Regions from separate parts of the Caballeronia sp. ATUFL_F2_KS9A genome, predicted to be linked through region 1. Evidence: predicted binding sites of a transcription regulator. Region 1 holds the regulator's gene; the other holds the start of a gene.

Region 1 (5,614 bases):
GCGAAACTCGAACTTCGCGATCGCCCACGACGCCGCCAGTCCGAAGACGACATTCAGCGGCACGGCGATCGCGGCGGTGATCAGCGTGAGCTTGATCGCGGACCACGCGTCGGGATCCTTCAGCGACTCGAAGTAATAGTCGATGCCCTTGGCGAACGCCTGCACGAACACCGCGACGAGCGGCACGACGAGAAAGAACGCGAGAAACGCGAGTGCGATACCGGTCAGGAGCCATCGCACGGCGCGCGGCTCGGTGACGGGATTGAGGCCGTGCGCGTCGCGCCGTGTCGTCGTCTGCAATGGAAGCACCTTGCTCATGCCGTTTCTCCCGCTGCCAGGGAGACGTTGACCGGCGCCGCGCCCGTCTTGCTCGTGCGGCGCTGCAGCCACCATTGCAGCGTGTTGATCAACAGAAGCATGAGGAACGACACGCACAGCATCACGACGGCGAGCGCGGTCGCGCCGGCATAGTCGTACTGTTCGAGCTTCGTGATGATGAGCAGCGACGTGATCTCCGACTTCATCGGCACGTTGCCCGCGATGAAAATCACCGAGCCGTATTCGCCCAACGCGCGCGCGAACGCGAGTGCGAAGCCCGTCAGCAGCGCCGGAAAGAGCGACGGCAGCACGACGCGCCGGAACGTGAGCCAGCGCGTCGCGCCGAGGCACGCGGCGGCTTCTTCCTGCTCGCGCTCGAAGTCTTCGAGCACGGGCTGCACGGTACGCACGACGAACGGCAGGCCGATGAACGTCAGCGCGACGAGCACGCCGAGCGGCGTGAACGCGACCTTGATGCCGAGCGGCGCGAGATATTGCCCGATCCAGCCATTGCCCGCGTAGACCGCGGCGAGCGAAATGCCGGCGACCGACGTCGGCAGCGCGAACGGCAGATCGACCATCGCATCGACGATGCGCTTGAACGGGAACGTGTAGCGCACGAGCACCCACGCGACGAGAAAACCGAACACCGCGTTGATGAGCGCGCCGCCGAGCGCCGCGCCGAACGTCAGCCGATACGATGCGAGCACGCGCGGCGACGTCACCGCGCGCACGAACTGCGCCCAGTCGAGCGTCGCCGTCTTAGCGAAGGTGGCGGCAAGCGGAATCAGCACCACGAGGCTCAGATAAGCCACCGTGATGCCGAGTGTCAGGCCGAAACCGGGTAGCGCGCTCGGTTTCCTGAATGTGAGAGTCGTCATCCTTGAATCATCCATTTTGCGCGCGGGGTGGGCGCGCGTTGCTGCTTCGGGCGCGCGGCGTCTTGAACGCGCCGCGTCGCCGGTTGACGCTTATTGCGGCTGATAGATCGAATCGAACACGCCGCCATCCGCGAAATGCGTCTTCTGCGCCTTGGTCCAGCCGCCGAAGGTGTCGTCGATGGTATAGAGCTTCAGCTTCGGAAACTGCTTCGTCAGATCGGCGGGCACCTTGTCCGAACGCGGCCGATAGAAATTGCGCGCGGCGATCTGCTGCCCTTCGTCGCTATACAGATACTTGAGATACGCTTCGGCGAGCTTGCGCGTGCCGTGTTTGTCGACGACCTTGTCGACCACCGCGACCGGCGGCTCCGCCAGAATGCTCACGGACGGCACCACGATCTCGAACTTGTCCGGACCGAATTCCTTCAGCGACAGGAACGCCTCGTTTTCCCACGCGATGAGCACGTCGCCCTGACCGCGCTGCACGAAGCTCGTCGTCGCGCCGCGCGCGCCGGAATCCAGCACGCCGGCGTTCTTGTAGAGCTTCGTCACGAACTCCTTGGCGGTCTGCTCGTTGCCGCCCGGCTTGTGCTGCGCGTACGCCCACGCCGCGAGGTAGTTCCAGCGCGCGCCGCCCGATGTCTTCGGATTCGGCGTGACGATCGACACGCCCGGCTTCGTCAGATCGTCCCAGTCCTTGATGTGCTTCGGATTGCCCTTGCGCACGAGAAACACGATCGTCGACGTGTACGGCGATGCGTTGTCCGGCAGGCGCTTCTGCCAGTCCGCGCCGACGAGTCCCTTGCCCGCGAGCGCGTCGATGTCATAAGCGAGCGCGAGCGTAACGACGTCCGCCTGCAGTCCGTCGATGACCGCGCGCGCCTGGCCGCCCGACCCGCCATGCGACTGCTTGAAGGTTACGGTCTCGCCCGTCTCCGCCTTCCACTTTTTCGCGAAAGCCTGATTGAAGTCCTGATACAGCTCGCGGGTCGGGTCGTAGGAAACGTTCAGAAACGACGTATCCGCCTGCGCCGGCGCCGTCATGATCAGACCCGCCGCGCCGAGCGTCGCCGCAGCAAGAAGCCGTCGCAATCCCGTGTTGATGCTTTGCATTCCCCGTTCTCCGTCTTATCGAATTGACGGAATCAGTCTAACGAGGCCTCTATATGATTGAAAATAATCGTTATTCACTTTTTTATACGTAAAACTGCTAAGAACGATATTCCTGGATGGAAGAAGCGCCGGCGGGCGCGATCCGACGGTGCGGAGGCTTCGTGGCCGCGAACTTAAAGTAAAGCTTGAAAAGCAACAAATACTGTATAAAAATACAGTCACCTGTCCATTCATACAGTGCATCAGGGGCTCGAGCCAGTGACCAAAACATCAAAACTTACCGCGCGGCAGCAGCAGGTGTTCGAACTCATCCAGCGCGCGATCGACCGCACGGGCTTTCCGCCCACGCGCGCCGAGATCGCGGCGGAGCTCGGCTTCAGTTCGGCCAATTCCGCCGAGGAGCACCTCAGGGCGCTGGCCCGCAAGGGCGTCATCGAGCTGGCGGCGGGTTCGTCGCGCGGCATCCGGCTGCTCGGCGATGCATCTCGCATCGATCGGTCCGAGGAGCTGCCGCATCAGTTCACGCTGCCGCATCAGAGCATCATGCAATTGTCTCTGCCGCTCGTCGGCCGGGTCGCGGCGGGGAGTCCTATCCTCGCGCAAGAGCACATCTCGCAGCACTATGCGTGCGACCCCGCGCTCTTCTCCAGCAAGCCGGACTATCTGTTGAAGGTGCGCGGCCTCTCGATGCGCGACGCAGGCATTCTCGACGGCGATCTTCTCGCCGTGCAAAAGCGCAACGAAGCGAAAGACGGACAGATCGTCGTCGCGCGTCTTGGCGACGACGTCACGGTCAAGCGCTGGAAACGGCGCGCGGACGGCGTCGAACTCATCGCCGAAAACCCCGAGTATGAAAACATCTTCGTGCGCGCCGGCAGCGGCGATTTCGCGCTTGAAGGCATTGCCGTCGGGCTGATCCGCTCCGGCGAGTTCTGATGTTGGCCCGCGAACGGGCATGGCACGAAAGTCGAAGCACATTACTTTCGCACCGAGACACGAAATGTCTCATTGACATCGCAAGATAGCCTCACCAACCGCTTTCGACACCTGATTCAGGCGTCTCACAACACAACAAGCATGACGGCCACCGCGCGCGGTGCGCCGCGGTGCGTCCTATCGTCTGGAGAGTCATCATGGAACGTTTTGCCCGTCTGCTGCCCTTCCGTCAATTCGGCCGCCTGCGCCATCTGCGCACGCTGATCGCCTGCGGCATGCCGCGCGCCGAAGCCACGCCCGATCTCTTCAACGAAATGCCCGCGTTGCCGTCCCGTCAGCCGGCCTTCGCTCGCGTTTCCCTCAACAGCACGGTGCACGCCGAGGCCGAGCAGCGCGCGCCAGTGCGCGTGTATCGCGGGCAATCGCGCGTGATTCTGGTGGGCAAGATCGACGAGGTTTCGCGCATGATCGACCGCTGCATCGCCGAGGAAAATGCCGGGCTGGCCGGCGGAATCCTCGCCTGAATGGAACGCCATCGCACGCACGACGTGAATTCACGGGATTTAACCGGCGCCCGGGCGGTCAATCCGTAATTCACGTTTTGCAAGAGGCTTGGCCCAAGCATGTCCCGCACTACCCGTTCTATTGTCGTTACGCTCGTCGTCCTGGTTATCGTCGCGGCGCTCGGTTTCGTTTACGCATCGCCTTACATCGCACTCGATCGCGTGAAGCGCGCGGCCGATGCCCGGGATGCGCAAACCGTCAACGAATACGTCGATTTTCCGGCGCTGCGCGCGAGCCTCAAGGACCAGATCGCGGCGCTGCTCACGCGTCGCGTGGATATTCAAAAGAGCGGGAATCCGCTCGCGATCATCGGTGCGATGATCGGCGCGGCGCTCGTCGGTCCGCTGGTGGATTCGTATGCCACACCGGACGGCGTCGCGGCGATTCTGAACGGCATCCCGCCGCGCGGCGATCCGGGCGAGCGTCCGCCGCAAGCTGGCGACGGCGCACCAGCGAATGCGGGGAATGCGCCCGCGTCCGGCGTCACGGCCGCACGGCAGCCGCCGAAAGAACCACCGCAGACGACGGCGGGTTATCGAAGCCTGAACACGTTCGTCGTCACGTATCAACACGGCGCCGGCGATGCGCGCTACTCCGCGATCTTCCACCGCAACGGGCTCGTGTCGTGGAAGCTCGTCGCGGTCGATCTCAACGGTTGACGCGTCAAGCGTCGCGGTTCACGCTTCGCACCGCATCACGCCCCGGCTTCGGCCTTGACGGGCTTCGCCGCGTACGCCGCTTCGTCTTCCGCTTCGGCCGATTCACCGGCCTGACAGACGGCAACCAGGATGCTGCACTTCACGCGATCCAGCAGCGGCGTGTTGCCCGCGCCCATCCACCAGCGCGCGAGGCCGCTGCGGCAGCGATGCCCGACGACGACGAGATCGACCTGAAGGCTGTCGGCGAGCGCCGCGATTTCGTCGATCGGATGGCCGAACGCGAAATGTCCCTGTGCCTGAAGGCCACGCTCGCGCAGCCATTCGACGCCCTCTTGCAGGATGTCGCGCGCGGCCTCTTCGAAGCGTCCGCAGGCCATGTCGGTTAGCAGTCCGGCGCTCTGCGCGATGCTCGAGCGCATATCCACCACCGCGAGCACATGCGTCTCCGCATTCAGGTCGAGCGCGAGATTGGCGCCCTGACGCAGTGCCTTGCGGCCTTCTCTGGAGCCGTCGTAGCACAGCAGGATTTTTCGGTAGCTCTCCATCTTGACCTCCCTGGCCAACGTGCCGTTGAGCGCGGCTTGCCCGCGGCGTTGATTCATCATCGTGCGTCGTCCCATGGGAGACAACGCTGGAAAACGCTTACCGGCGCGAACACGCTAGCTCGCACCGTGCCAGAACCACAAAAACGTCGACGGACAAGCCTCTGGCACTTTCGGCCGGAACCGGTTCGACGCGCCCCGCACGGGTTTGACACGCCCGCGCAGCATGCGGTTGCACGCCAAGCGCCGCCTTGGTGCAATGGATTACACTAGCCCGCTGGATTTCCCTCATCCGGCTTTCCCTGCGCACAGATGCATGACTGATCAATCTTTGCAACAAAGCGCTACACGCGACGCCGATGGAAACCGCGCACCCGCCATCGAATTCAGCGAAGTAAGGAAGCACTACGGCGAGCGCACGGTCGTCGACGGCCTGTCGTTCGATGTGCGGCCCGGCGAATGCTTCGGACTGCTCGGACCGAACGGCGCGGGCAAGACGACGACGCTCAAGATGCTGCTCGGCATCACTTCGCCCGATAGCGGCGCGATCCGTCTCGTCGGCGAGCCGGTGCCCGCGCGCGCCCGATTCGCCCGCGAGCGC
Region 2 (5,614 bases), on a different contig from region 1:
TCCGAGCGGCCGATGCCGTTCGGCATGGGACATCACCCGTACTATCCGCGCACGCGCAATACGCGCGTTCACGCACGCGTCGCGTCGATGTGGCACAGCACGCCCGATCTGCTGCCCACGCATGCGGGCGCGCATCCGTGCGTCGATGCGATGGCGTCGCAAGAAGGCATGTCCGCCGATGCCTTCGATCTCGACAACAACTTCGCCGGTTGGTCGCGCACGGCGACGATCGCGTGGCCCGACGAACGCCGCGCGGTCGCGCTCAGCGCGCAAGCGCCGTTCGATGCCCTGGTGGTGTATGCACCGAAGTCGCATCCCGATTTGCTCTGCGTTGAGCCGGTGAGCAACGTGGCGGACTGGGTCAATCTCGATGTCGACCGCGCCGCGAAGGGCGGCGCGGTGCTGGAACCGGGCGAGTCGGTCAGCGCGACATTCGCCTGGACGACTCACACGGAATAAGGCGTCGCGCCTACTGACCGAAGAAAACGTTGCAGTTCGCCGGGCTGCAGTCGCTATCGCGATGTCCGCTCGCGGAGGCGGGCTTCATGCCGCCATACGCGGAGTCGCCGCCGGAGGCTTGTTGCGGCGTCGCGGCGGTTTGCGTCTGAGATTCATCGGGCATGGCCTGCGACACGTACATCGGGCGCATCGTCTGGACGAGTTGCTGCGCATCGGCGGGCATGCCTTGCGCGTGCGCGACACCGATTCCTGACACGACCGCGCATGCTGCCATCATCGCGAGAAATTTCGGGTTGATCTTTGCCTTCATGTTCCAGCTCCTTGAAACGAATGCACAAGCAGCCGGGAACGCGAGTCTCGGACTCCTTGCCGCTTTGCCGATGGACGGATGAATGGATCGAGCGCGGGCTCGCTTCGTCCGACGCGACAAATGACGACGCACCGGGCGCGACGAATGGCGCTCGGGGATTACCTTACGGCGATGGGAAGGCGCGAGAAATCCCTATCTGGCAGGGATACCTTGGTGGGGATAGGCGTGCGGGTTTAAAGAAGAAGCACGAAAAACGCGCCCGGACTTGCGAAAGTCCGGGCGCGCCGAAACGTGGAAACTCAATACGTTTATTCCGACTTGCCGGAGGTGCCGCCCGACATGTTCGATCCCGAGCTGCCCTTCTTGTGCATCTTGCTGCTGCCCTTGGACGAATCCATCGTGTTCGAGCCCGATGCGCCCGACGTCGAGCCGGTTACACCGTTGCTGTTCGGCGTGCCCATTCCGGTGCCGCCCTGACCGGCCCCGTTGCCGCCCGCCGTGCCGCCACCCGCGCCTGCGCCACCCGCGCCGCCGCCGCCGGCACCGCCGCCCGCGCCTTGCGCGAATGCCGCGCCCGACAAGCCCAGAATCATGGCCGACACAATCAAACTTCTCTTGGCGTTCTTCATGGTTTCCTCCCGTTGATCAATGATCTCGATGCGCGCCGCCTTGCGCAAAGCTGCGGCGTCGCAGATTACATTGCGCAATCACCGTGCCGCGGGAAGAAATCGAATTGTCATGCAGTCGCCTCGTCACACCACTCGATGGCCCACGCCCGCGCGCAATGGACGGCATCCGACTCGCTCGCGAACGCATCCAGCTCGCCGGATTCGAATACTTCCGCATGCGCGGTGCGCTCGTCCGCCGGACGCGTGATGCGTGCGTGCGCGGAGTAGCTGCCGTCTTCGTCGTGATGGGCGGTGCAGTCGATGTGAAACGTCTTGTAGTCGAATCGCATGAAAGGCTCCGAAAGAGATTGCGAGGGCAGGCGCGAAGCGTGCGATGCCGTGATTACCTTTGACTCCGCGCCTCTCGTGAGGTACTGTATAAACATACAGTACCATAATCAAGATGGATCTCTCCGAAAAGCTCGAAATTCTCGCCGACGCCGCCAAATACGACGCGTCGTGTGCGAGCGGCGGCGCGCCCAAACGCGAGTCGCGCGGCATCGATGGCCTCGGCGCGAGCACCGGCTCCGGCATCTGCCATAGCTTCACGCCCGACGGGCGCTGCGTCTCGCTGCTCAAGATTTTGCTGACGAACTTTTGTCTGTACGACTGCCGGTACTGCATCAATCGCCGGTCCAGTAACGTGCCGCGTGCGCGCTTCACGCCGGAAGAAGTTGTTACGCTCACGCTGGATTTCTACCGTCGCAATTACATCGACGGGTTGTTTCTCAGTTCCGGAGTGATTCGTTCGTCGAACTACACGATGGAGCAGCTCGTCCTCGTCGCGAAATTGCTGCGTGAGAAGCACGGATTTCGCGGCTACATCCATCTGAAGACGATTCCCGATGCCGATCCCGAACTCATCGCGCAAGCGGGACGCTATGCCGACCGTCTGAGCGTGAACATCGAATTGCCGACGGAAATCAGCCTCGAGCGGCTCGCGCCGGAAAAGAGCGGCCGCACGATCAAGCTGGCGATGGGCAACATCCGCGTCGCGCGCGAGGAATCGGAAGCGGAGCCGCGCGCGCCGAAGTTCGCGCCGGCGGGGCAGAGCACGCAGATGATCGTCGGCGCCGATGAAACCGACGACCGCACGATCCTCGGCACCGCCGAAACGCTGTACGGCTCTTATCAGCTAAAGCGCGTGTATTACTCGGCGTTCAGCCCGATTCCTGACAGCCCCTCGGGCGTGCCGTCGAAAGCGCCGCCGCTCTTGCGCGAGCATCGGCTGTATCAGGCGGATTTTCTGATGCGCGGCTACGGTTTCGCCGCCGCCGAACTGCTCGGCGATGCCGGCAATCTTCCGCTCGATGTCGATCCGAAACTCGCGTGGGCGCTTGCGCATCGCGAGCGCTTTCCCGTCGATCTGAACGCCGCGCCCGCGCGCATGATCGCGCGCGTGCCGGGCATCGGCATGCGCAACGCGAAGCGCATCGTGGAGTTGCGGCGCGAGCGGCGCGTGCGCTATCACGATCTCGTGCGGCTGCGCTGCGGCATGGACAAGGTGAAGCCGTTCGTCGTCACGGCGGATTACCGGCCGCCGCTCGACGAAGCGCCTTCGGACAGTCTGCGGCGCGCGCTCGCGACCGGCCCGGTGCAGCTCTCGCTGATCTGATGCACGTCATCGCCATCGACGACGAATTCGACGGCTGGCGCGTCGCCGCGCTCGATGCGCTCGCGCAAAAGCTCCCGCCCGAATCGATCGACTGGCGTACGGCTCAGGCGGAGCCGGCGTTGTTCAACGAGTCGGCGCGATCGGCGAAAGCGGCGAAGGCAGCGGATGCGCCGCCTATCCGCGTGTCGCGCGAACTCGCATCGCTGCTGAAAGACGCCGCGCATTTTCGCGACGCGCGCCGCTGGAGCATTTTATATCGCGTGCTGTGGCGCTGGGCGCAGGGCGACCGCTCGGTGGCATCGCCCGCCGATGAAGACGGCGCGCGCCTCTACAAGATGGCGAAGGCGGTGCGCCGCGCGCAGCACGACATGATCGCGTATGTGCGCTTCCGGCAGCGCGACGCGTCGCTCGGCGCGCCGGAATTCGTCGCGTGGTACAAGCCGGATCACGACGTGCTCGCGTGGGGCGCGGAGCATTTCGCCGCGCGCATGGGACGCTCGACATGGCTCATCGCAACGCCCGACGGCGCCGCGATGTTCGACGGCGAGCGCCTGCAACTGGAGCGCGGCCGCGCGCTGGCGTCGGATCATGCGGCGGTCTTGCCGGATGCCGCCGAAGCGCTCTGGATGACCTACTACCGCAGCATCTTCAATCCGGCGCGACTGAACGAATCCGCGCTCGAACAGCATATGCCGGTACGTTTCTGGAAAGGGCTGCCGGAAGGCGCACTGATCCCGAAGCTCGTCAGCGATGCGCGCGGCGGCGCGCGACGCGTCGCGCAGGCGCAAAACGTCGGCGCGCTCGGCGGCAAGGCGGTTCAGGTCGATGCGCTCGCAGCGCAGCCGGAGCGGGACGCGCCCACATCGCTCGATACTTGCCGCCGCTGCGATCTGTGGCGCAACGCGACGCAGGCGGTGCATGGCGCCGGTCCGTCCGATGCGCGCATCATGCTGCTCGGCGAACAGCCCGGCGATCAGGAGGATCTGAAGGGCGAGCCGTTCGTCGGACCGGCCGGGCAGCTGCTTCAGGACGCGATGCAGCGTGCCGGCGTCGTGCGCGAGCACGTCTATCTGACCAATGCGGTGAAGCACTTCAAATGGGAGCCGCGCGGCAAGCGCCGTCTGCACAAGACGCCCGCGCAGCAGGAGGTCGAAGCCTGTTCGTACTGGCTCCAACAGGAACTGCATGACGTCGGCGCGAAGGTGATCGTCACGCTCGGCGCGACCGCGTTGGCCGCGCTTTTCGGACGGCGCGCGACGCTTTCGGCGCATGTCGGGCGCGTCGTGCCGTATCGGGACAAGCTGGTCGTCGCGACGTATCACCCGTCCTACGCGCTGCGCCAGAACGACGAAGCCGCGCGCGAAAAAACCGTCGCGGCTATCGTTGCGGCGCTGGAGCTGGCGTCGTCGTTGAAGGCCTAGCGCGCTCAGAACGCCGCGCGCACGACGCCGCCATCCGCGCGCAACGCCGCGCCGTTCGTCGCCGATGAAAGCTCCGAGCACACGTACGCCACCATGCTGCCGATTTCCTCGGGCGTGATGAAGCGCTTGAGAATCGACGTGGGCCGCGCTTCTTCGAAGAACTGCTTCTCGAATTCGCCGAAGCTCTTGCCGCCCGACAGTTTCTCGACGAACTCGGTGACGCCTTCGGAGCTCGTCGGCCCCGGCAGCACCGAATTGACGGTCACGCCGGTGCCCGCGCAGGTTTCCGCGAGGCCGCGCGCGAGCGAAATCTGCGCCGATTTGGTCACGCCGTAATGAATCATCTCGACGGGAATCTGAATGCCGCTCTCGCTGCTGATGAACACGACGCGGCCCCAGTTCTTCTCCTTCATCTTCGGCAGATACGCGCGCGACAGGCGCACGCCCGACATCACGTTGGTGTTGAAAAAGCGCAGCCATTCGTCGTCGGGAATCTCTTCGAACGGCTTCGGATCGAAGATGCCCATGTTGTTCACGAGAATATCGACGTGCGGAAAGCGCTTCACGAGCGCGTCGACTTGCGCTGCGTCGGAGACGTCGCCGGCGAAGCCTTCGCCCTGTGCGTTGGGCACGAGTTCGCGCAGTTTAGCCAGCGCCGCATCGACAGACGCCTGCGAACGGCCGTTGATGATCACGCGCGCGCCTTCACGCGCGAGCGCCACGGCAATGGCATGTCCGATGCCCTTCGTCGATCCGGATACCAGCGCGAGCTTGTTGCCGATCTTGAGATCCATGTCTGCTCCTTCGATTGGGTTGGCGGAATGCGCCGGCGATTTCGCCACGACGCGTTCCGGGATGTTAGCCATAAGCGCAGTACGTTGCTGAAGCCGCGTCCGGCAAGCGTTCGCCGCCCGTGAAACCCCGCGACATAAATGCTCGATGGCTTCCGCCGCGGTCATCGTCCATAGTTGCGTCCAGCGTGAAACGAAGCAGATGCAGCAGCGAGAACCGAGCCGTGTCACGCATCCACGAATCCACACAGGAGGTGCAACATGTCCAGCTCGATCAACTTGTTCAAGAAAGTGCGCGGCGCGGCGCTCGCCGGTTTCGTCGTCGGCACGGCGCTGCTTGCGGGATGCGC

The links. Region 1 encodes LexA, which represses DNA repair genes until DNA is damaged. Its sites were predicted from a motif close to ACTGTATNNNNATACAGT; they were not measured.
Region 2: the regulator LexA is predicted to act here: its motif matches at 1,811-1,828, upstream of NCS67_RS20840 (putative DNA modification/repair radical SAM protein).

What each region holds. Positions count from the first base shown of each region.
Region 1 covers NZ_JALQEK010000004.1:20,189-25,802, reverse strand. Annotated here, with positions in the region: gene cysW (sulfate ABC transporter permease subunit CysW) at 1-318, opposite strand, end outside; gene cysT (sulfate ABC transporter permease subunit CysT) at 315-1,199, opposite strand; gene NCS67_RS05790 (sulfate ABC transporter substrate-binding protein) at 1,290-2,312, opposite strand; gene lexA (transcriptional repressor LexA) at 2,571-3,248, shown strand; gene NCS67_RS05780 (hypothetical protein) at 3,446-3,772, shown strand; gene NCS67_RS05775 (DUF2939 domain-containing protein) at 3,872-4,471, shown strand; gene NCS67_RS05770 (universal stress protein) at 4,507-5,016, opposite strand; gene nodI (nodulation factor ABC transporter ATP-binding protein NodI) at 5,330-5,614, shown strand, end outside.
Region 2 covers NZ_JALQEK010000032.1:6,648-12,261, forward strand. Annotated here, with positions in the region: gene NCS67_RS20820 (aldose 1-epimerase) at 1-459, shown strand, start outside; gene NCS67_RS20825 (hypothetical protein) at 470-769, opposite strand; gene NCS67_RS20830 (hypothetical protein) at 1,078-1,398, opposite strand; gene NCS67_RS20835 (hypothetical protein) at 1,506-1,727, opposite strand; gene NCS67_RS20840 (putative DNA modification/repair radical SAM protein) at 1,841-3,052, shown strand; gene NCS67_RS20845 (UdgX family uracil-DNA binding protein) at 3,052-4,473, shown strand; gene NCS67_RS20850 (SDR family NAD(P)-dependent oxidoreductase) at 4,479-5,267, opposite strand; gene NCS67_RS20855 (DUF4410 domain-containing protein) at 5,526-5,614, shown strand, end outside.